2 regions of the Bacillus sp. GW821-FHT01G09 genome follow, and region 2 is predicted to be linked to the other one. Evidence: a T-box and tRNA genes for the amino acid it is inferred to sense, from the RefSeq annotation. Region 2 holds a T-box; the other holds one or more tRNA genes.
The links. The T-box of region 2 lies ahead of tyrS (tyrosine--tRNA ligase). A T-box ahead of a tRNA ligase gene usually reads a tRNA of that ligase, here a tRNA-Tyr.

Region 1 (12,215 bases), on a different contig from region 2:
AAAAGGATGATGCCTCCGAATTGATATTTCTTGACGAGGCTGGCGACTTCATCATTCATTTCTGTAAGGGCTTGCGGAGAGGACTCGCCTTCCTTTTGCCAATTTCTAAAATCAGGCATCAGCATCTGGCCGAGTTTTTCATCTAACGACATACGATTGACAATCTGATTGGCATCGATTGAACGTTTGGATGCAGAGGCTTCTGTCTGTCTGGCCCCGAAAAAGCATGAAAGAAAGAGAACGGCTGAAAGGATAAGCGGAAAGACAGGTCTCATAGAAACTTCCTCCTATCGTCTAATCATTCACTCCATCGCTTCATAAATCGCGGTTATGACACTTCCATAACTGCCTGTTGCAAATTGATCACCCTCAAAGACGTTTGGATTTTCTTCTGGATCAATAACTGGTGTATGCTTTTTATTTGTTAACAATGCGATGCCTAAATTGTATGCTGGATCAATAATTGTAACTGTCCCTGTCCAGCCGGTATGCCCGTAAGCATTTTCACTGGCATGAGGGCCAAACATCCATTCCATGCTTTTACTTCCGTTCCGCCTCCAGCCAAGAGCGAATGTCGGGTCTGTTGCTGAAGGTGCTGTAAACAGGTCGGCTGTTTTCTGATCAAATAAAGAAATGTTTCGGTATGAACCTTTGTTTAACATGACTTGCAGCAGTATGGCCATATCATCTGCATTTGAGAACAATCCGGCATGCCCAGACACGCCATCCATTGAGTAAAACGCTTTTTCGTCATGCACCTCTCCTTGCAGCGTGTTTGTGCGGATGTTAGGGAATTGAATAACGCCGTCACGTGTATTGCCCATTCGTTCAGTAGCTGCGAAATGTTTCGGTTTAAAGCCCTTTTGCAGCGGATTGTACAAGGTATGCTTCAGCCTGAGCGGTTTGTAGAGCTCTTGCTCCGTGTAGACATCAAGCGGTTTGCCAGTGAGTTTTTCGACAATACACCCAAGTAGCATATATCCAATGTCACTGTATACGTGTTTTGTCCCGGTTTGATAATCGAGCGGAATTTTCGTCAAATATTCAATCGTTTTGTCCCGTTCTTGGGAATAGTACTTGCCGGCTTTTTCCGGCGTGTAAAAGTAAAAGCTTGATGGGAGCCCTGATTGGTGCTGGAGGACATCAATGACACGTATCTTGTCTTTTCCTTTTATGAGGTCACCCGGCTGATCCTTGAAACCCGGCAAATATGCAGAAACTTTTTCATAGACGTCAAGTTTTCCTTGGCTGACTAAGCGCTGCAATGCAAAATTTGTTGCGTACATTTTTGTATTTGAGGCTAAGTCAAACATCGTGCGGGTTTTCATTTTGGCCGGACGGCGCAGCAGTTCTGACCCTTCGTACTTTTTACTGTAGCCGTATGCTGCTTTTTTTATGATGCGTCCATCCTTCACCACCACAAGAACGGCGCCTGGAAATCCTGCTGCAATATCCCGTTCTATCATCTGATCTACCTTCTTTAGCTTCTTCGTCGAGAATTGTGCAGTTTCTGCATTTATGGTTTTCGGCTCAACCAAGTTGTCTGCTGTTTGTGCGAAGGTTTCATTTGGCGCGAATATCGATAGGGTTAAAATGGCACTGAATATGAACAGTGTCTTTGTTTTCACAGGCTAGCCCCTTTCTGTGCTTCTATCCCGTTTACTATCCCTAAAACAGAAACAATTTAATCGAACTGAGAAGCCATTTCATCTTTATATCCGAATGCATAGGTCAATAAAAAACCGGCCGCATAGGAAATAAAGAGCCCAACGATATACAGGATGATTTGCGAAGGCAGGACTAGAAAGGAAAGCGGCAGTCCGGAGACACCAATCGCAATGGTGGCTACTTGAAAATACGCTTGAAAGGCGCCGCCGATTCCAGCTCCTAAACATGCTGTTAAAAACGGACGGCCAAGCGGCAGCGTGACTCCGAAAATAAGCGGTTCACCAATGCCGAGCAGTCCCGATGGAAGCCCGCCGGCGATTGCTTTCCTCAGTGTTGTTTTTTTCGTCTTCACGAAAACGGCAAAGGCCGCGCCTACCTGTCCTGCACCTCCCATAGCCAAAATAGGGAGCAGAGGATCATTGCCAATTGAATTGATCAGTTCCATGTGCACAGGCGTCAAGCCTTGATGCAGTCCGGTTACGACGAGAGGAAGGAAGGTTGCGCCCAGAATAAAGCCTGCAGCGATGCCGCCGATGTCCAGGATGGACAGAAGGCCGGATGTAATGGCATCAGAAATGAATCCGCCTAAAGGCATAAATACGACATACGTTACGATTCCGGTGATTAACAGTGAAACGGTGGGTGTGACAATGATATCGAGTGATTGAGGAATAAAACGGCGAATAAATTGTTCGGTGTAAGCAATGAATATGGCTGCGAAAAGGACGCCGATCAGACCTCCCCTGCCCGGGAGAAGCTCTTCTCCAAATAAACTGATTTTTACGATCTCCGGATTGATAATCAAGATCCCGGCCAAAGCCCCAAGTGCGGGTGTCCCGCCAAATTCTTTCGAAGCGTTAATACCGACGAGAATGCCGAGATAAGTGAACAGCCCTGATCCGATGACTGTCAGGATAACCGCAATTTGTGAGTCTGCAGAGAGCCAGCCTGCTTGAATAATTGCTTTGGTAATCCCAGTAATTAAACCGGAAGCGACTAGAGCGGGAATAAGAGGGATAAAAATGCTGGCAATTTTACGTAAGAAAAGTTTGAAAGGAGTGGCGTTTTTTCGATTGATATCGGCTTTCTTTTTGGCCGCTGCTTCTTTGACATCGGCACCTTCTTCTGCTGACACGAGCTTTGAGAAAGCAGCTGTAACATGATTGACAACTCCTGTGCCGAGGATAATTTGTAAGGTTTCAGCTTCAACGACCCCCAATACGCCGTCAAGCTTTCTTAAAGCCTGAGCATCCGCTTTGCTTTCATCGTAAGGCGTAATGCGCAGGCGTGTCATGCAATGCGTATATGAAGAAATATTGGATTTTCCTCCGCATAACTCAAGGATTTTCTGTGCGAGATGATGGTAGTTATTTTCTTTGCTCATTAAAACCCCTCCCCTTCAAGATGCCTTATTTTTTTCTCATAGATTGGATGGCTGCTCTCGTTTTATCTATATAACCGGTTGTCGTTTCATACTGCTCAGCCGCCATGCCTAAAAACAAAACATCAATTATAAAAAGCTGGGCGAGGCGGGAGGAAGTGGCTGCACTTCGAATCAAGGCTTCATTGGAATGGGCTGTATACAAAGGGACATCAGCCAGTGCGGAGACGGATGTCTGACTGAATTGTGTGAGGCTGATCGTTGTGATGCCTTTTTCCTTGGCCATGGCAAACAGTTCAATGATTTCCTGTGTCTCTCCTGAAAACGAAATGGCGAATACGATGTCGTCTTTATCTGCATTTGCGATTAAAGATGCCACAAGATGAGTGTCTGTAAACGCGGTTGCTTGTTTATGAATGCGAAGCCACTTTTGCTGGGCGTCCTTGGCGACAATGCCGGAAGCCCCGAGGCCGATAAAATGCACGGTATGAGCTTTGAGAAGCAGAGAAACCGCTCGTTCAAGCTCTTTGTAGTCCATCAGGTCTGAAGTATCCTGAATGGCTTGAATGGCATTGCCGGCCGTTTTTTCGGAAATGGAGGGCAGCGGCTCGTGGGGAACAATATCCCGGTAGCCCTGAAACGTAGGCTTTGCCAGATCGCCCGCTACTCTCATTTTTAAATCTTGAAATCCTTTTAAACCGAGTGATTTGCAGAGCCTGATGACGGCAGCGTCACTTGAATTGGCTAAGGCGCTGATTTCGTTGACCGTGCTTTCGATTGCTTTGTGGGGATGGGCTAGGATATAATCTGCAAGTTTGCGCTCGGATGGAGGGAGCTTATGCTTCATTGATTGGATGATCGCTAAACCGCCTGTGGCCATTCTAGTTCTCTCCTTATCATGGATGGTAATGTTCGATTGCTTTGTCAATGAAACCGTTCGCTTCATCGAGTAATGTCTTTGCTTGTTTCTGATCTGTGCTTGTTTTGAGCATGACGATTGCTGTTTTGACGTGATGATCGGCTTGTTCCAGAGTGTATCTGGCTGTGTCGTATGAAGCGTTTGTAAGGCTTTGGATAATGCTGATGGCGCGTTCTTTTAGTTTTTTGTTGCTGACGTTGACGTCTACCATCAAGTTTTCGTAAACCTTGCCGATTTTGACCATTACAGCGGTAGATATCATGTTTAGAATCATTTTATGAGCGGTTGCGGCTTTCATACGTGTTGATCCTGTAATGGCCTCAGGTCCGACGACAACCTCAATGCTGTGATCCGCATCCTTGCTGATGGCGGAATTTTCATTGCAAGTAAGGGCGATGGTGTGTGCTCCGACTTTGCGGGCGTATCTTAGGGCGCCTGCGGCGTACGGTGTGCGGCCGCTTGCTGCGATGGCAATGACGGTGTCATTTGAAGTGAGCTGTATGTTTCTTAAATCTTCAGCTCCTGCTTCTTCACTGTCTTCAATGCCCTCTGCTGCCTGTAAAAAGGCTTTGGGGCCTCCAGCCATGATTCCGATGACCTGATCTGGGCTTACGCTGTAGGTGGGAGGACATTCAACAGCATCCATGACGCCGAGTCTGCCACTTGTGCCGGCGCCTGTATATATGAGCCGGCCTCCATTTTGAAACGATTCATATGCGCAGTCTACAGCTGTTTTGATGTCGGGGAGAACCTCCTGAACGGCTGCAGCGACTTTCATATCTTCGTTGTTGATCATTTTGAGGATGCCGAGAGTGTTTGCTTTGTGGATTTCAACTGTTTGGCTATTGCGTGATTCCGTTGTAAGACGGTGAAGGTTTAATGGTTCTGACATGAGGATGCCCCCTGTTTTAAAATGATATATCTCAATATTCAGTATATTCATCTCTGTTATGATATTTCAACTATGTTTTTAAATTTTTGAAATTTTATTTCACTCAAGACTATAAGAAATGATGAAGGATCAACTGTTCTCCAAGCGGGCCGATTCTTCGCCGTCCTTTATCAAGGAACCCGCTTTTCATATAAAGGTGTTTTGCGCGTATGTTCAGATGATTGACGGCCAAGATGATTTCGTCGCACCATGGAAAATATCCGCTCACAAAAGCGGGAAGCAAAAGCATGGCTTTTTTCGCATAGCCTTTTCCGTGATGCACAGCGTTTAAAGACAGGGAGCTGAGCAGTAAAGCAAATGGATTGTTAGAATAAGAAGCAAGCGTTTCTTTTGATGCATGTAAAATGAAAAAACCGACTGGAAGGTCGTCTTTTAAGATGACAACCGGGTATCGGTCCTGTATGCCCAGAGCCTGAGACAGCACCTCTTTCGGGAGGGAGGTAAAGCGTTTGTCATCGTTGGTGAGCGTGAATGATTGGAGCTCGGGCAAGTGTTCAGGCTTATAGAAGGATAAAGAAATGTCTTGAGTCATGGGGGTGGCCTCCTTACAATATGTCGTTAAGCTCGTTTTCCGAAATGACGCGGTAGCCCGCTTGTTTTAACAGTGCGGCGGTTACTCCGCTGCCGGTGATTTTTTTGCCAGAGAATGTGCCGTTATAGATAAAACCGCTTCCGCAAGATGGACTGTTTTCTTTTAATATGACGGCAGAAGCGTTGATTTCTTTTGCGTAAGCCAATGTTTTCGCGGCGCCTTCCATATATAGTTCTGTGACGTCTTCTCCTGAAGCTGTCACGATTTTCGCTGTTCCATTGAGGACATCCTCGCCGGTGCCTCCTATGATTTCTGCGGGTTCGCGTGGGGTAGAGAAGCCGCCGAGAAGTTCAGGGCAAGCCATGACTGCTTTCTTTTCATCGACGAGTTTTCTGATTTTCTCCGACGCTGCGTGAGAGCCGTTATATCTGCATTCAATGCCTCCAAGGCAAGAACTGACTAGAATCATATTGGTTTCTCCTCTCTTGCTTTGCTTGTCTCTATCATAAAATAAATGGCTTTAGTTGGGAGGCTTTTTCAGTTAAAAAAGGAGTTAAAAAGTTTGAAAATAAAAAATTTAATTTTCCTCTTTACAAACAGGGGGTGACCTGTATATAATAACTTTTGTCAGCTCGACGAGAACACAACGGCCCGTTGGTCAAGCGGTTAAGACACCGCCCTTTCACGGCGGTAACACGGGTTCGAATCCCGTACGGGTCACCATTTGGAGGATTAGCTCAGCTGGGAGAGCATCTGCCTTACAAGCAGAGGGTCGGCGGTTCGAGCCCGTCATCCTCCACCATCTTGCCGGTGTAGCTCAATTGGTAGAGCAACTGACTTGTAATCAGTAGGTTGGGGGTTCAAGTCCTCTTGCCGGCACTGTTTTTTCAAAATTTTATGTGGAGGGGTAGCGAAGTGGCTAAACGCGGCGGACTGTAAATCCGCTCCCTCAGGGTTCGGCAGTTCGAATCTGCCCCCCTCCACCATTATTGGGCTATAGCCAAGCGGTAAGGCAACGGACTTTGACTCCGTCATGCGTTGGTTCGAATCCAGCTAGCCCAGTCACAGACACCTTTGATCAAAAGGTGTCTTTTTTCTTTTCGGAAAAATCATTCCAACTTCTAACTGTTCAGTCTGTATAATAATTTTAAAAATATGTTAAGGTAGTTTATTCACGAATTACCATCTACACCCTGCCAAAAATTTGATAAACTTATTTTATAAAAAAATTGAAACCTTTTGAAACGAAGCTCGTATACATACAGACCGGTGAAGGCAGAGGTTAGATAAATATGGAAATGATGATTAAAAAAAGAATTAAACAAGTCAAAAAAGGCGACCAGAATGCATTTGCGGACATCGTAGATATTTACAAAGATAAAATTTATCAGCTTTGCTACCGTATGCTTGGCAATGTGCATGAGGCGGAGGATATTGCACAGGAAGCTTTCATCAGAGCGTACGTTAATATCGACAGTTTTGATATTAACCGGAAATTTTCAACTTGGCTTTATCGAATCGCGACCAATTTGACCATTGACCGCATTCGCAAAAAGAAGCCGGATTATTACCTCGATGCAGAGGTGGCTGGTACGGAAGGCTTGACCATGTATTCTCAAATCGCCGCAGATGGTGTTTTGCCTGAAGATGCAGTTGTGTCGCTGGAGCTCTCAAACACGATACAGCAGAAAATTTTAAAGCTTCCTGACAAATACAGAACAGTCATCGTATTAAAGTATATTGACGAACTCTCATTAATTGAAATCGGGGAGATTCTAAACATTCCTGTGGGGACTGTGAAAACGCGGATTCACAGAGGCAGAGAGGCTCTTAGAAAACAATTAAGGGATCTTTAAGTGGGGTGATGAAATGAGCTGTCCTGAACAAATTGTGCAGCTTATGCATATGCATCTTGATGGAGATATCCTTCCAAAAGATGAACACGTATTAAATGAACATCTGGAGACATGCGAGAAATGCAGAAAGCATTTTTACGAGATGGAGAAATCCATAGCGCTTGTACGGAGCACATCGCATGTCGAAGCCCCCGCGGATTTTACCGCTAATGTCATGGCAAAATTGCCTAAGGAGAAGAAAAGAGCTTCTGTAAAAAGATGGTTCAGAACCCATCCCGTTATCGCAGCTGCTGCGGTATTCATCATTTTGATGGGCGGGGGTTTTTTTAACAGCTGGCATAATGACCACAATTTCAGCGTGTCCAAGCAGCCGAATCTTGTGGTTCATAACCATACTGTGACCGTACCAGAAGGTGAGACGGTCAAAGGTGATGTCACTGTCAAAAACGGCAAGCTGATTATTAAAGGCAAAATAGACGGGGATGTAACCGTCGTAAACGGCGAAAAGTATATGGCCTCTGCTGGACAAGTCACCGGTCAGATTGAAGAAATCAATCAATTATTCGACTGGACATGGTACAAGATGAAGTCTGCGGGGAAAAGTGTACTCGATGCATTCAATCCGAACGGAGAAGAGTAAAGCGCGTTAGCCGCTTTGCTCTTTTTTTGCGGGCTGAGAGCGCTGGCACATTTCACTTGCTAAATCGAAATGTGGTATAATGGGCTCGCTATGTAAAGTACATATGCGTAACACGTAAAACACAAAATACGAAATGACTGAAATCTTGGAGGACGAGGAAATGGCTTTTGAGGATATCCCTTTTTTGCAGTACCTCGGCAATGCCGTTGATATTCTCCTTGTTTGGTATGTGATATATAAATTGATTATGGTGATACGCGGCACGAAAGCGGTTCAGCTGTTAAAAGGAATTGTAGTCATCGTGCTTGTTCGTATGGCCAGCCAATATTTGGGCCTCAGCACACTTCAATGGCTGATGGACCAAGCGATAACATGGGGATTTTTAGCGATTATTATTATTTTTCAGCCTGAGCTGAGAAGAGCGCTTGAACAGCTAGGCCGCGGCCGCTTTTTTTCGAGGAGCGGCACGCCTGTTGAAGAAGCGCAGCAGAAAACGATTGAGGCCATTACAAAAGCGATCAATTATATGGCGAAACGCCGTATAGGCGCCTTGCTGACCATTGAGCGGGATACTGGAATGGGGGATTATATTGAGACCGGCATACCACTGAATGCCAAAGTCAGCTCTGAGCTGCTGATCAATATTTTTATCCCAAACACCCCGCTTCATGACGGTGCGGTGATTATGAAAAATAATGAAATTGCCGCGGCCGCCTGTTATCTGCCGCTTTCTGAGAGCCCGTTTATTTCAAAAGAACTGGGCACGCGGCACAGAGCGGCTGTCGGTATCAGTGAAGTAACAGACAGTTTGACGATTATTGTGTCTGAAGAGACCGGCGGCGTCAGTGTGGCAAAGAACGGCGACCTTCACAGAGAGCTTACAGAAGAAGCGCTGAAAGAAATGCTTGAAGCCGAGTTTAAGAAAAACACCAGAGACACTTCTTCTAACCGCTGGTATTGGAGGGGCAAGAAAAATGGATAAATTCTTAAACAACCGCTGGGCTGTGAAAATCATTGCTCTGCTTTTCGCGCTCTTGCTTTATGTGGCGGTTAACAGCAACCAAGCACCGACTCCGAAAAAACCGGGTGAATCTTTCTTTCCGACATCAACAACTGATGAAGCAACTCTGACTGATATTCCGGTTAAAGCGTATTATGATGATGAAAATTACGTCGTAACGGGTGTTCCGCAAACGGTTAATGTCACGATAAAAGGCTCGACAAGCGCCGTGAAAAAGGCTCGGCAGACCAAAAACTTTGAAATATATGCTGATATGGAACATTTGAAAACCGGCACACATAAGGTTGAGCTTAAGGCCAAAAACGTGTCGGATGGGCTGACAATCTCAATTAATCCGTCTGTTACGACAGTGACCATTCAGGAACGGACGACCAAAAGTTTTCCCGTAGAAGTGGAGTACTACAACAAAAGCAAGATGAAAAAAGGCTATTCTCCGGAGCAGCCGATTGTCAGTCCGAAAAATGTGCAGATTACCGGATCGAAAAATGTCATCGATAATATTTCTCTTGTAAAAGCTTCAGTGAATTTGGAAAACGCAGATGAAACGATTGAAAAGGAAGCGAAAGTGACTGTCTATGATAAAGACGGAAACGCGCTTCCTGTCGACGTGGAGCCCTCGGTCATCAAGATTACCGTTCCGGTGACAAGCCCGAGTAAAAAAGTGCCCTTTAAAATTGAACGGACAGGAAGCCTTCCTGACGGTGTCAGCATAGCGAATATTGAATCCAGCCCCAGTGAGGTAACGGTTTACGGCTCACAGGATGTGTTGGATTCTCTTGAATTTATTGACGGCGTCAGCTTAGATTTAAGTAAAATTAACAAGGATTCCGATATCGAGGCAGATATTCCGCTTCCTGACGGTGTCAAAAAAATCTCACCGTCAAAGGTGACTTTGCATATAGAAGTCGACAGTGAAGCGGATCAGAAGTTCGAGAATGTCCCTATCAAGACTGTAGGGCTGAGCAGCTCACAAAACATTGAATTTCTTGATCCTGAATCACAAGCGATAGATGTAACGGCTAAAGGCTCTCCCACGAATATAAATAAACTGAAAAAATCAGATATTGAATTGTATGTGAATGTTTCAGATTTAGAGGACGGGGAGCATAGCGTGAAGCTTGAAGTGAACGGGCCACAGAATGTAACTTGGTCCTTGGGGCGGAAAAACGCCAAAATCAAGCTGACGTCTAAGAAAAGCAATACATCAACGAATGATAACAGCAGCAATACATCAGGGAACCAGGATGACACAGATAAACAAACAAATGATCAAAAGAACAATCAGCAAGAAGATACAAAGAACACTGATAAAAACAACAACGATCAAAACCAAGACGAAAATAAAGATCAAAACCAAGATCAGGATGAGGATGAATCCACTGCAAATTCACAATCCTCATCGGAATAAAAAAGGAGCGATTATAAAATGGGCAAGTATTTTGGAACAGACGGTGTAAGAGGTGTCGCCAATAGTGAGCTTACACCTGAGCTGGCCTTTAAAGTCGGACGTTTCGGCGGTTATGTGCTGACAAAAGACAAACAACGTCCAAAAGTGCTGATAGGCCGCGATACACGCATCTCCGGCCATATGCTGGAGGGAGCCCTTGTCGCCGGACTTTTATCCATTGGCGCAGAAGTCATGCGCCTGGGTGTCATTTCTACACCAGGTGTATCTTATTTGACAAAAGCGATGGATGCAGAGGCGGGCGTCATGATTTCCGCTTCTCATAACCCAGTGCAGGATAACGGCATCAAATTCTTTGGGGGAGATGGATTTAAGCTTTCTGATGAACAAGAGGCTGAAATTGAGCGCCTGATGGACGAACCTGAGGATAAGCTGCCAAGACCTGTCGGAGCAGACCTTGGACTTGTAAACGATTATTTTGAAGGCGGACAAAAATATCTGCAATTCTTAAAACAGACAGCTGATGAAGATTTCACAGGCATTCATGTGGCATTGGACTGTGCCCATGGCGCAACGTCAGCCTTGGCGACACACCTGTTTGCTGATTTAGATGCAGATGTTTCTACAATGGGGACTTCCCCGAACGGATTAAACATTAATGACGGCGTCGGTTCGACTCATCCCGAAGCGCTCAGCGCGTTTGTCAAAGAGAAAAACGCGGATCTCGGTCTTGCGTTCGACGGTGACGGCGACCGCCTGATTGCTGTCGATGAAAAAGGAAATATTGTAGACGGCGACCAAATCATGTACATATGCTCAAAACATCTGAAATCAGAGGGCCGTTTAAAGGATGATACTTTGGTTTCAACCGTGATGAGCAACCTCGGCTTCTATAAGGCGCTCGAAAAAGAAGGCATCAAAAGCGTGCAGACAGCTGTCGGCGACCGCTACGTAGTAGAAGCAATGAAAAAAGACGGCTACAACGTCGGCGGAGAGCAGTCAGGACATCTTATTTTCCTTGATTACAACACGACAGGGGACGGTTTATTGTCTGCTATTATGCTGATGAACACTTTGAAAGCAACAGGCAAGCCGCTGTCAGAGCTTGCAGCTGAAATGCAGAAGTTCCCGCAGCTGTTAGTCAATGTGAGAGTGACTGATAAATATAAAGTTGAAGAAAATGAAAAAGTAAAAGCAGTTATTTCTGAAGTTGAAAAAGAAATGAACGGCGACGGCCGGATTTTGGTGCGCCCTTCAGGAACTGAACCGCTCGTCCGTGTCATGGCTGAAGCGAAGACGAAAGAGCTGTGCGATGAGTATGTCAATCGCATTGTTGAAGTCGTCCGGTCAGAAATGGGATTAGAGTAACGAAGTCTATTATCAGAGAGTGAACAAGACAAGCGAGGATTACATAAGATAATTGTGAGACATACGGCAAAGTTGTTTAAAAAACAATTGACCGTTTATGCCACATGTTGTAAAATCAAGCTTGTCTTGTTCTTATTTTCTCAATAGGAAAAGAAGACGGGATTATTGCTTTACCTATAATTATAGCGCCCGAACTAAGCGCCCGGAAAAAGGCTTAGTTGACGAGGATGGAGGTTATCGAATTTTCGGCGGATGCCTCCCGGCTGAGTATGCAGATCACAGCCGTAAGGATTTCTTCAAACCAAGGGGGTGACTCCTTGAACAAAGAGAAATCACATGATCTTCCAAAAAACATGTAGGAGGGGACGATTGAAAGTCCCCTTGAAATTTGACTTTCTTCGTCTCCTTTTACAATCTTAGGAGGAAGAAAAATATGTGTGGAATCGTAGGTTATATCGGTCAGCTTGATGCGA
Region 2 (12,215 bases):
TGAAATTTATGCCCCGAAATTGAACATAGATCAATGCCGGCCTTTTCAATTGCCAAGGGCACTTTATAGATGCCCTGCACATAATCGACGTGAAACAAAATGTTCGAATGCTCTTTCAGCACTTCTCCTGCCTCTTCAATCGGCTGCACGGAACCGACTTCATTGTTCACATGCATCATGCTGACAAGCACAGTATCGGGACGGATGGCTGCTTTTAGTTCTTCAATAGAAACAAATCCGTCTTCATTCACAGAAAGATAAGTGATATCAAACCCGAACAACTCTTTCAGCTGTTCTAACGATTCCGTAACGGATGGATGTTCAATAGAAGTGGCAATGATATGTTTGCCTGTTTTTATCTTTGACAAAGCCGCTCCTTTTAAAGCCGCATTATTGGCTTCTGTGGCGCCTGACGTAAATACAATATCATATTTTTTTAGGCCTAAGGACCTTTTGATTTGATTTTTGGCTGCTTGAAGCAGCTGTTCCGTTTCGGCTCCATATCGGTGCAAAGATGAAGGATTGCCAAAGTATCGGCTGCTTGTCTGTTCATACACGTTCAAGACTTCATCGTAAGGCTTCGTCGTTGAACTATTATCTAAATATATCATCTTTTTTACTCCTTTATGAAAGCGGTACAAGGTATGATATTTATGTTACCATAACAAAATTTAATAGAAAATTACGAAAAACTAGTATTGACTTCTAATTTTTTTACCATATAATAAGATTTGTTCGTTTCGTCATATTATCTGACAATTAATTGACAGAATATTTTAACATAATTATTAGGAGGATTTTTTTCATGAAACACTCACTGCCTGTCAAAGATACCATTATTATTGGTTTCATGCTATTTGCGTTATTCTTTGGAGCAGGAAATATGATCTATCCGCCGGAACTTGGACAAGCAGCCGGACACAACGTCTGGAAGGCCATCGGCGGATTTTTACTGACAGGGGTAGGCCTGCCGCTTCTCGGCATTATCGCCATCGCATTAACCGGTAAGGACGCTAAAGGCCTTGCTGACAAAGCGCACCCTGTTTTCGGCACAATCTTTACTGTCGTGCTTTATTTATCAATCGGACCATTATTCGCCATCCCGAGAACAGGAACTGTTTCATATGAAATTGGCGCTGTTCCGTTTTTGACTGGCGTACCAGAAAGACTTTCTTTATTAATTTTTACACTTATCTTTTTCGGCGTTACGTACTATTTAGCGTTAAACCCATCCAAGGTTGTCGATCGAGTCGGAAAAATTCTGACTCCCATCAAATTCACAATTATTTTAATCATTGTTCTCAAAGCCATCTTCACGCCGATGGGCGGATTGGGCGCCGTGACAGAAGCATATAAAGGAACACCGGTTTTTAAAGGATTTTTAGAAGGCTATAAAACAATGGACGCACTTGCTTCAATTGTATTTGGCGTTGTCGTTGTAAATGCTGTAAAAAGCAAAGGCGTTACACAGTCTAAAGCTCTTGCTGCAGCCTGCATTAAAGCAGGTGTGATTGCCGCTTTAGGGCTGACTTTCATTTATGTATCCCTTGCTTATTTAGGTGCAACAAGCACAAATGCCATCGGTCCTGTTGGTGAAGGAGCTAAAATTTTATCTGCGTCTTCCCATTATTTATTCGGTTCATTAGGCAACATCGTACTCGGAGCAGCGATTACAGTCGCATGTTTAACAACAAGCATCGGCCTTGTCACATCTTGCGGCCAATATTTTTCAAAACTTATTCCGGCATTATCATATAAAATTGTCGTTACGATTGTCACGTTATTCAGCTTGATCATTGCGAATTTCGGACTCGCGCAAATTATCGCGTTTTCTGTTCCTATTTTATCAGCTATCTATCCACTTGCCATTGTCATTATCGTTCTTTCCTTCATCGATAAGATCTTTAAAGAAAGACGCGAAGTGTACATCGCTTGCTTGATCGGTACAGGACTTTTCAGTATTTTAGACGGTATCAAAGCAGCCGGTTTTTCACTTGGATCTTTAGATGTGTTTCTAAATGCGAATCTTCCTCTTTACAGCCTCGGCATCGGCTGGGTGCTTCCAGGAATCGTCGGAGCGGTTATCGGCTATGTGCTGACCTTATTCATCGGACCATCCAAACAGCTTAATGAAATAAGTTAATGTCACAGAACGCCTGCGTTATTGCGCAGGCGTTTTGTAATGAAAAAAAGAGCCTGCTCATTACACTGCGGGCTCTTTTTCATAGTCGTGATTATCTAAGCGGATATGTCTGCTTTGATTTTTTCAACTGCACCTGGCGCAGCCTTTTCTACAGCGGCAGCTGCAATTTCATAAGAGTCGTCATAATCAAAAGCATAAAAACGTCTTTCCGCTTCTTTCAGCTGTTCAGATAAAATATGATTCTGGCTTCTGAACCGGTTTCCGAACTGAATGATTTTTTCAATGAGGATGACCTGCTCGACAAGTTCCTCTGATTCCCGGCTTGCCCTGTTGACGATTTCTTCTGCTTGTTTCAAATGGGCTCCGGCTTCTTCCATATTTAATGGAAGTTCGTTTAGTTGATTGACTGTTTCTTGAATATGATGATGCGCGTTCTCCAGCATCTCTTGAATATGGCTCGGAATGCCTGGAATGTTGCTAGTCTTCAGCAGTCTAGCTGTCTCAGAAATTGTTTTTTTCAAATTGCTGAGCGTCTCCCTCGCCTGAAGCTCTTCTTTTCTCAGCGCTTGCAGATTTTCACGATACTCGGCATGCTCTTTTTTCACTTCTTCAATTTGCTTCTCTATTGAAGCAACTTCTTCTACTAAAAGTGAGTAAGCGACATGCTCTGCATCAAGCTTATCTTTAACGGATGATAGCAGCTTTCCAATTTCATCAAGGCGCTTTTCAAAAGCCTGCTGTTTGCCGAGCTCACCGGCTGTCAGCCTGTAGCTTTCCTTCACCAGCTCAGTTTCCGCTTTCGTATGCTCTTTCTCTTCTTTAAGCTTGTCGTAAGCAATAATCAATTCAGGCATTTTGCTTAGTACGGATTGACCGGCTTCAACTTCGCCCTCCAGCTGCTGATAAACAGATTGAATATTTTCGTCAATGAGCTGCAGGATTGCGGACGCTTCATCAATATCCAGTTCAGTCATCAGGACATGTTCCGCTCGTTTCAGCTGGTTTGACAGATTTTCTAATTCCTTATCAAGCTGGATATGCTCAAGCTTGTACCCTTTTTCTTTCATTTCGCCATAGCCATCCTTAAGCTTTGCAATCTGTCCGGGCACCGTCTGTTTACAGTCAGCTAACAGCTTCGGCACATCATCTATGTATGACTGAAGCCGTTCAAGATTGCGGTCCTGCTCAAGCAGTACTTTTCGTGCAGTAATATAGTTTCCGCCTTCTGTTTCTTCTTCAAATTGTTTGATGCCGCTCCAAATTTCGTCCAGATCCTTTTCAAGGCTGTCATAAAGCTCCCCGTAAAGGTGGCTGTAAGCCAGCAGGTTTTTTCGAGATTTCGAATAGCGCTCCCTCACCTGTTCAATCTCTTCACGGCTCTTTTCCTCACTTGTGACAAGATCGCTGATTTCCCGAAGAATCTTTTCAATGCTTGATTCAGCCGCTGTCAGCAGGTCGTCGATATGAACGAGCACTTGGTTGGCCTTTTTAAACCGGTATTTGTCTGCATTTTCCTCGGCATCATAAAGGAGCTCTTCAACTTTCGGCATGTGGGCTGTGACAATCTCATCCCATTCTTCACGCCACTTCTCAAAGAACTCTTCTGTCTGACCCGTCATTTTTAAATGTTTTATTTTAGACATTTCTTCCACGATCGACCGATTCAGAATTTCAATCTTCCACGATTCCAGCCGGTCGATTTCGGCGTAGATTTTTTTCCTGAAAAAGTAGCCTGCCGCAAACAGCGCAAGCAGTACAATTAATAATCCAATGACAAACTCCATAATGAGCCCCCTTGCTGTTTACCTTAATCTGTCAGGGTGTTTTATTTATTCAGAAAGATTTCAGGATATGTATTGAGAAAAACTGTCGTTTTCATTGTTATTATGATACCATGTAACAAACATTTTTTGACCAGAAATCAAAAACTTTTTGTGCAAAATCGGCAGGATTTGACTATTTTTTCATGGGGTGACATCAATGCAAAAGCGAGACGGACATATTCACACACCATTTTGCCCTCACGGCTCCAATGACACACTCAGACAATATGCAGAAGAAGCCTTAAAAAAAGGGTTCGAATCGATTACTTTTACCGAACACGCCCCATTGCCGCCCTCTTTTACCGATCCCACGCCGCTGAAAGACAGCGCGATGGCGCAAGCTTCTTTGGAACGCTATATTCATGAAATTTCCGGATTAAAAAAAGAATATCGCGGACAGCTTAGCATACGGACAGGGCTTGAAGTCGATTATATCGCTGAATTTGAAGACGAAATTACATTATTCCTAGACACATACGGGCCATATTTAGATGACAGCATCTTATCCGTTCATTTTTTGCGCACAGACTCTTCCTATCTATGCCTTGATTATGACGAGCATACCTTCAAAGAGCTGATTTCAGCCTGCGGAAGCATTGAAGCGGTATATGAACAATATTACCGGAGTATCTATTCTTCCATTGTAGCATCTCTCGGCGTTTATAAGCCAAAAAGAGTCGGTCACATCACACTCGTCCAAAAATTCATCAAGCTGTTTCCATACAGCATGTCAGAACATATTCGCGGCCTCGTTTCCCTGTGCCTGAATGCCATTGAAGAAAACGGAATGGAGCTCGACTTCAATACTTCCGGCTTAAGAAAAACTTACGCTGGCGGTATTTATATCGAGGATTGGATGCTGAATGAAGCGAAGCAAAAGAAGATCCCGCTTGTGTTTGGGTCAGATGCCCATCAAGCGGGAGATGTCGGATATGCGTATGAGGCGTTTTTGGAACGGTGCTAGTTGGTGAGCGCCACGTCCCCTGTCCGGAAGACGCTTCTGATCCAAATCTTGATTTCTTCAAAATACATTTTATAAAAATACGGCTCGTGCGGCTGCATGTAGAGTACTTCTGAAATATATTGAGGCTGGAGATAGGGCATCATCAAGAGAGATTTTAATTGGAGAATAAAATGAGGCAGCGGCAGCGTTAAATATTCACGCTGTTTTTCTCCTTCCTCAATGATCAGCTGAAAGATATACTTTTCCTTCATTAGATATGTCGACATAATTTCCCTGATTAATGTGGAGTCAATTGTGACTTCCCGGTAGACAAAACGAGTTAATTGACGATGATTATGCTGATAGGATAAAATATCGAAAACCAATTGAAGAAGCTGTTCCTGCGTGCTTTGAGAAGAGATATTGCTTGCCGCTGTTTCAAGCGTTTTGCTGTAGCCCTCGTAAAACTCTGAAACTAAGTGTTCCATCAAGCCTCCTTTGCCTTTAAAATAGTAGGAGATGTGCGCAACATTTACATCAGCTGACTTTGCGATTTCACGGACAGACGTGCCAGAAAATCCTTTTTGGTTAAAAAGCATGACAGCAGATTCAATAATTTTGTCTTTGGTGCTTACTTTCATACGGCTCACTCCTTCCTCTTGATACTATTCAAGCAGAAAGCCGCTGTTCCTGTAAGAACTTATCGACAAATGCCGGCAGAAAAGCCGGAACTTTGTTTTATATTATAGAAAAAGTGAGGGTTTTCCATGTTCCATGTCGAAAAACAATCTGGAGATAAAGAAAAAGACTATCAGCTTCTGCTAAAACAGCTCGAAGCCATGACCGAAGACGAAACAGACCAAATAGCTAACTATGCAAATGCCTCAGCACTGCTGTATCATTCGCTGCCTGAAGTCAACTGGGCGGGTTTCTATTTTGCCAAAGAAGAGGATGGACAGCTTGTGTTAGGTCCGTTCCAAGGCCTGCCGGCATGTGTTCGGATTCCTTTCGGCAGAGGGGTTTGCGGCACAGCGTACGCAAACGGAAAAGTGGAACGTGTTGAGGATGTAAACGCGTTTCCTGGACATATCGCCTGCGATGCAGCGTCTCAATCAGAAATTGTGCTTCCGATTCGTGTAGACGGAAAAATTGTCGGCGTCTTGGACATCGACAGCCCAGTGAAAAACCGTTTCGACGAAATTGATGAAAAATACTTAACTCAATTTGCCGAAACGCTAGAAAAAGCGTTAGCGTAGTAATATAAAAGCCCAAAACTGATATCGTTTTGGGCTTTTTTTATTTTATTGAGTCATGAATCATCAAGCGGTTTTTCCCGCTCCGTTTCGCGCTGTAGAGCGCTTCATCTGCCTCATGCACAAGCTCTTTCAGCGACTTTTTTGTTTCTGTCGTCCAGCAGGAGATACCGCAGGAAATGGTTACCTCGGGTTTCGTATTTTTTCTGACCGCATAAACCAGTCGCTCGGTAATCCGTTTCCCCACTGCAACCGGCACATTTGGCAAATAAATCGCCAGCTCCTCTCCTCCCCAGCGGGCACCGACATCATGCTTTCGGATGTTGCTTTTAATCACTGAAGCGACTTGAATTAAAATCTCGTCCCCAGTCTGATGGCCGTACGTATCATTTACATTCTTAAAATTATCAATATCAACAAGAATAAAAACACCCTTTTGGTGGATTTTCATGCTGTATTGAATTTTTTCATCTAAATACGCTCGTGAATACAGTTCAGTCAGCTGATCTGTTTTCACGAGATGCTCAAGGCGGTCGCGAAGCATTGAATTGGTTACAGCCAGTGTCGCGTGATGAATCAGCGCCTGAAACAGCTTGTACATTTCAAATGTAAAAGCGTACAGCTCCTGTTTCAATAAAACCGCAAAGCCTAAAAGCCGGTCGTTTTGAATCATCGGAGCAGCCATCAGCGAGCCGTACCCCGCCTTCCCAAAAACAGACTGGCCATTCCCGATGAAAACCCCTTTTTCACCTTCATACAGCTTTTCTTTCAGCTCATTATAAAAATCTGACGGCTTCGCTTCTTTAAAAAATGCTGTGCTGCCTGGAAGCAATGTTAGGTTTTCAAAATGGTCTATATGAAAAAATCCCACTTCTTCTGCCTGAAACGATTCTGCCATTCTCACAGCCAGATCATTCATTGTATCAGTCAGTGTCAGCCGCTGATTCAGGCGGCGTGATGTTTCATTAATCAATTCCAAATTTGCGATGCTTGCTTTGGATTGTTCGTAGAGCTGGGCATTTTCAAACGCTTTTCCCGCGGCGTTTGCTAACAGCGACATTTCATCAAGGCAGGCATCAGCAAGAAAGCTGTCACCCGTTCCCTCAGCCTTCAACACCCCGTATGTGCCCTGCTGTCCTTTGATCGGAATATAGGCGGCAGATTCATTTTTCCGCAAAATGTCTCCGGACAAATACACTTTGAGCGCAAAGGAATCGGATTTTTCCCCTTCCATATACAGCTCTTTTGCAGGTATCCCTAAACATTGGTCTTGATCGTGCGATATAAATAAAGAAAACTCAAAAAGAGAAAATGTGCTGGTCAAGCTTTCTAAAAGCTGCTTCAGCACATCTGTCTGATCAAGCAGTGAATGGAACAGCTCTGTCATTTTGTATATCTTTTTTTGGTAGATCGTTTTGTTATAGAGTCTTTCCTGTTTCATCGACTGGTTTAAAAATGAAGCAACCACGTTCGGAAGCCCTTCAGGAATCTCTTCATCCTGCCTGCATGCAAGATGGAAACGCCTGCCAGAGCCGTCCTCAATCAGATAACATGAAGCGTTTATTTTTGAAGCGGAAAAACGCGCTTCACCATCTGCCAGTTTTGTCACAAAGTCTGATGGTGACGGTGTAAGCGAAACACAAAGGGTTGAAAAATAGGTTTGAATAGCCGAAGTCAGCCATATTAAAGAGTCGGTGAATGTGACTTTTTCAGATTTGGTTAATAAAAAATCGAGCATATGATAATGAAAGGCGGATAATTGATCTTTAGTTTGTTCTACCATGTTTTTATCACCTAAAAGTTTACCACTAATTTTTGTTTATTATATCATAAACGGTGAAGCAATAATGGAGGAATGGTTGACTTCAAAACAAATAAATTATATAATGACCTTTGTGTGAAATATTGCAGCCTTTTTGTTCAGCTTCTATGTTTTCATTTTGTTCCTTATCAATAAGGTGTATCGTGTAACTCTCTGCTGCTGGAGCGAGGATACATGAAAACAAAATGTGCATGGTCGAATAGAGCAGACGGTTTTTATTTTCCACAAAAATAAAACCAAAGGAGGAGTCACATTATGGCTCGCTATACAGGTCCATCTTGGAAACTGTCCCGCCGTCTAGGAATCTCTCTTAGCGGTACAGGAAAAGAATTAGAAAAACGCCCTTACGCTCCAGGTCCACACGGCCCAGGACAACGTAAAAAATTATCAGAATACGGTTTGCAATTGCAAGAAAAGCAAAAGCTTCGTCACATGTACGGTGTAAACGAACGTCAATTCCGCACTTTGTTTGACAAAGCTGGCAAACTAGCTGGTAAACACGGTGAAAACTTCATGATTCTTTTAGATTCTCGTCTTGATAACGTTGTGTACAAGCTAGGTTTAGCACGTACTCGCCGTCAAGCTCGCCAATTGGTTAACCACGGTCACATTCTTGTAGACGGAAGCCGCGTTGACATCCCGTCTTACCAAGTAAAACCTGGTCAAACAATCGGTGTTCGTGAAAAATCAAGAAACCTTTCTATCATCAAAGAATCTGTTGAAGTAAACAACTTCGTTCCTGAATACCTTACTTTCGACGCTGAAAAGCTTGAAGGTACTTTCACTCGTCTTCCTGAGCGTTCTGAACTTGCTCCGGAAATTAACGAAGCGCTTATCGTTGAGTTCTACTCTCGTTAATCGTTTTAAAAACCCCTGCCGCTATGCGGTCGGGGTTTTTTTATCGTCTATTTTGTCTTTTGCCTCTTGCTGGCCAACACTATCCTGCGCCTGCTGCTCCCAATAATCCCGCTGCAGCCGTTCTTTTGCAATCGTACACATGAGATTCACGCTTTAGCGCTCCTTTCATTTAAAAGGTGGTGATTGGTCGTGTTTGCCCTATCTAATATACTCTTTTCCTTTCATTCCTATGCGGTAAACAAAAAGATCCTTTGCCTTCAGTGGCAAAGGATCTTTTTCTTATTTATACGTCACAAGGAAGTATTTTTTCTTCCCGCGGCGCAGAACAGTAAATTGATTTTCGATACGGTCTTCAGCTGACAGGGTATAATTTATTTCCGTCTGGCGTTCACCGTTAATGTAAACAGCTCCGTTTTGAATGTCTTCACGCGCTTGGCGTTTAGAAGGAGATAATTTAGATTGCACCAACACATCTACAAGTGAAAGCTCTTGGCTGCTGTCAACTTCCATAGAAGGAACATCTTTAAAACCTACTTTTACGTCTTGAGCAGAAAGCTCTTTAATATTGCCGCTGAACAGCGCTTGGGAGATGTTGATGGCTTGCTCCAGCGCCTCGCGTCCGTGAACAAGTGATGTCACTTCTTCTGCCAGGCGTTTTTGTGCTTCACGTTTTTCTGGCGCCGTTTCTGTTTTTTCAGCGTATGCTTCAATTTCCTCTTTTGAAAGGAACGTAAAGTATTTCAAGTATTTGACAACGTCACGGTCGTCTGTGTTGATCCAAAATTGATAGAATTCATATGGCGATGTTTTTTCTTTATCAAGCCAGATCGCGCCGCCTTCCGTTTTTCCGAACTTCGTGCCGTCTGCTTTTGTGACAAGCGGAATCGTTAGGCCGAACGCTTTTGCTCCTTCTTCTTCTGATTTTCTGATCAGTTCAAGACCCGCTGTGATATTGCCCCACTGATCGCTTCCGCCGATTTGCAGTTTACAGTTTTTGTCTCTGTAAAGATTTAAGAAATCATAAGATTGAAGAATCATGTAGCTGAATTCCGTGTACGAGATGCCGGATTCAATTCTTGAGCTGACCGTATCTTTTGCCAGCATGTAATTGATGCCGAAATTTTTACCAACGTCACGAAGGAAATCGATCACATTCATTTTGCCGATCCAGTCAAAGTTGTTCGCGATGACAGCTGGGTTTTCTGCTGCTTCAAAATCTAGAAATCTGGACAGCTGGTTTTTGATTTTTTGGGACCATTCGGATACGATGTCAGCGGTGTTTAATGTACGCTCTGCTTTTTTTCCGCTTGGATCACCGATGAGGCCCGTCGCGCCGCCCACAAGCGCAATCGGATGATGCCCTGCAAGCTGAAAACGTCGAAGTGTTAAAATAGGCAGCAGGTGTCCGATATGCAAGCTGTCTGCTGTCGGGTCAAAGCCTGAGTACAAGCGTATTTTTTCTTCATTCAGCTGTTTATTTAACCCTTCTTCATCTGTCATTTGCTGAATCAATCCGCGGAAGGATAAGTCTTCAAGTAAGTTTGTCATAAGATAAAGCTCCTTTTTTGATTAAAATAAAAAACGCCCCTTCGTTTACACGAAGGGACGATTGATTATCGCGGTACCACCCTACTAATAAGAGAATTCAAACATTCGTCTTATCACTTTGCCTGATAACGGATCAGGTCCGTTCTTTCACTACTGAAAGCCTGGGCGGCTTTGTTTGCAAAAGCGGTTCATGAGTGTATTCGATATATCCGTCTGTGCTGATTTTCACCGGCCATCAGCTCTCTGGAACGTAAGGATATTCTACTTGTCTCAATCTTTACCTTTTCATATGAAGCTATATCATTTTTAACATAAATAAAATCCTGTGTCAACGCCGCCTTTTAATCCTCCATTGTTGACAGATCTCCAGCCGGCAGATTAAGCTCCCATGCCTTCAGCACGCGCCTCATGATCTTTCCGCTTCGGGTTTTCGGAAGTTTATCTTTAAATTCGATCTCACGCGGAGCCGCATGGGCTGCAAGACCCTGCTTTACAAATAGGCGGATCTCTTCTTTCAGTTTATCAGACGGCTCAAATCCTTCCCTGAGTGCAATAAAGGCTTTAATGATTTCTCCACGCACCGGGTCAGGCTTTCCGATTACGCCTGCTTCTGCAATAGCCGGATGTTCCACAAGCTTGCTTTCCACTTCAAATGGGCCGACGCGCTCACCGGAGGTCATGATGACGTCATCAACTCTGCCTTGGAACCAAAAGTATCCCTCTTCATCCATGTAAGCAGAATCCCCAGACACATACCAGCCGCCCGGCATGAAATATGATTCATACTTTTCAGGGTTATTCCAAATGGTATGCATCATGGAAGGCCAGCCCTTTTTGATGGCGAGATTGCCCATTCGGTACGGGGGAAGCTCGTTGCCTTGATTGTCAACGATCGCTGCCTCCACTCCTGGAATCGGCTTACCCATTGAACCCGGTTTAATATCCATGCAAGGATAGTTGCAGATGAGCTGACTGCCCGTTTCGGTCATCCACCAGGTATCATGGATTCGTTTGTTAAAAACTTTATGTCCCCATCTGATGACTTCCGGATTTAGCGGCTCACCGACACTGAGCACATGCCGTAGTGAAGTTAGATCATATTTCGCAGCCATCTCATCTCCCGCTCCCATCAGCATCCGAAAAGCGGTCGGCGCGCTGTACCAGACATTGACGCCAAGCTGTTCAATCGTTCCATACCAGCTTTCCGGGCTGAAACGACCGCCGACGATGACATTTGTCGCTCCGTTCAGCCACGGTGCAAAAATGCCGTATACCGTACCTGTCACCCAGCCAGGATCAGCCGTGCACCAATAAATGTCTTCTTCCTTTAAATCAAGGACCCATTTTCCTGTTTGATATTGCTGAATCATCGCTTCATGGACATGCAGCACGCCCTTTGGCGTACCAGTGGAACCTGATGTATAGTGAAGCAGAAAGCCGTCTTTTTTATCCATCCATTCGATATCCAGTCTTGTGCTTTCCTGTTTCGCTGCTTCATCATAATTGATGATATTCGTGCCGCTCTCAGCCTCTCCCCCGACTACGAAGACATGCTGCAAGTGAGGCAGTTTGTCTGCCGGTATTCTCTCCAGCAGCTCAGGCGTTGTGACAACAACCTTTGCCTCACTGTTTTCAAGCCGGTCTTTCACCGCTCCCTCCATAAATGCTTCGAACAGCGGCCCGGCGATGGCGCCAATTTTGATTGCGCCAAGCATAATAAAATAAAGCTCGGGTGATCTTGGCATAAAAATAAAAACGCGGTCCCCTTTTTCCACATTTCCATACCGTCTCAGCACATTCCCGGCTCTGTTTGATTCTTCCTTCA

Region 1: it encodes a tRNA-Tyr, which carries the amino acid that the T-box ahead of tyrS (tyrosine--tRNA ligase) is inferred to sense. The anticodon was not compared.

The regions. Positions count from the first base shown of each region.
Region 1 is NZ_JBWKWL010000005.1:11,867-24,081, forward strand. It holds gene nagZ (beta-N-acetylhexosaminidase) at 1-275, opposite strand, end outside; gene amiE (N-acetylmuramoyl-L-alanine amidase) at 303-1,628, opposite strand; gene AC07VD_RS16425 (PTS transporter subunit EIIC) at 1,685-3,052, opposite strand; gene AC07VD_RS16430 (MurR/RpiR family transcriptional regulator) at 3,078-3,929, opposite strand; gene murQ (N-acetylmuramic acid 6-phosphate etherase) at 3,946-4,860, opposite strand; gene AC07VD_RS16440 (GNAT family N-acetyltransferase) at 4,970-5,452, opposite strand; gene AC07VD_RS16445 (2-thiouracil desulfurase family protein) at 5,466-5,921, opposite strand; tRNA gene AC07VD_RS16450 (tRNA-Glu) at 6,101-6,175, shown strand; tRNA gene AC07VD_RS16455 (tRNA-Val) at 6,179-6,254, shown strand; tRNA gene AC07VD_RS16460 (tRNA-Thr) at 6,259-6,331, shown strand; tRNA gene AC07VD_RS16465 (tRNA-Tyr) at 6,354-6,438, shown strand; tRNA gene AC07VD_RS16470 (tRNA-Gln) at 6,443-6,514, shown strand; gene sigW (RNA polymerase sigma factor SigW) at 6,745-7,308, shown strand; gene rsiW (anti-sigma-W factor RsiW) at 7,322-7,948, shown strand; gene cdaA (diadenylate cyclase CdaA) at 8,109-8,930, shown strand; gene cdaR (CdaA regulatory protein CdaR) at 8,923-10,377, shown strand; gene glmM (phosphoglucosamine mutase) at 10,396-11,742, shown strand; gene glmS (glutamine--fructose-6-phosphate transaminase (isomerizing)) at 12,176-12,215, shown strand, end outside.
Region 2 is NZ_JBWKWL010000003.1:380,058-392,272, forward strand. It holds gene AC07VD_RS12590 (cysteine desulfurase family protein) at 1-611, opposite strand, end outside; gene brnQ (branched-chain amino acid transport system II carrier protein) at 806-2,143, shown strand; gene ezrA (septation ring formation regulator EzrA) at 2,239-3,927, opposite strand; gene hisJ (histidinol-phosphatase HisJ) at 4,124-4,930, shown strand; gene refZ (transcriptional regulator RefZ) at 4,927-5,550, opposite strand; gene AC07VD_RS12615 (GAF domain-containing protein) at 5,677-6,165, shown strand; gene AC07VD_RS12620 (diguanylate cyclase domain-containing protein) at 6,206-7,945, opposite strand; gene rpsD (30S ribosomal protein S4) at 8,240-8,842, shown strand; gene sr7p (small protein SR7P) at 8,864-8,992, opposite strand; gene tyrS (tyrosine--tRNA ligase) at 9,122-10,390, opposite strand; T-box leader at 10,441-10,677, opposite strand; gene acsA (acetate--CoA ligase) at 10,732-12,215, opposite strand, start outside.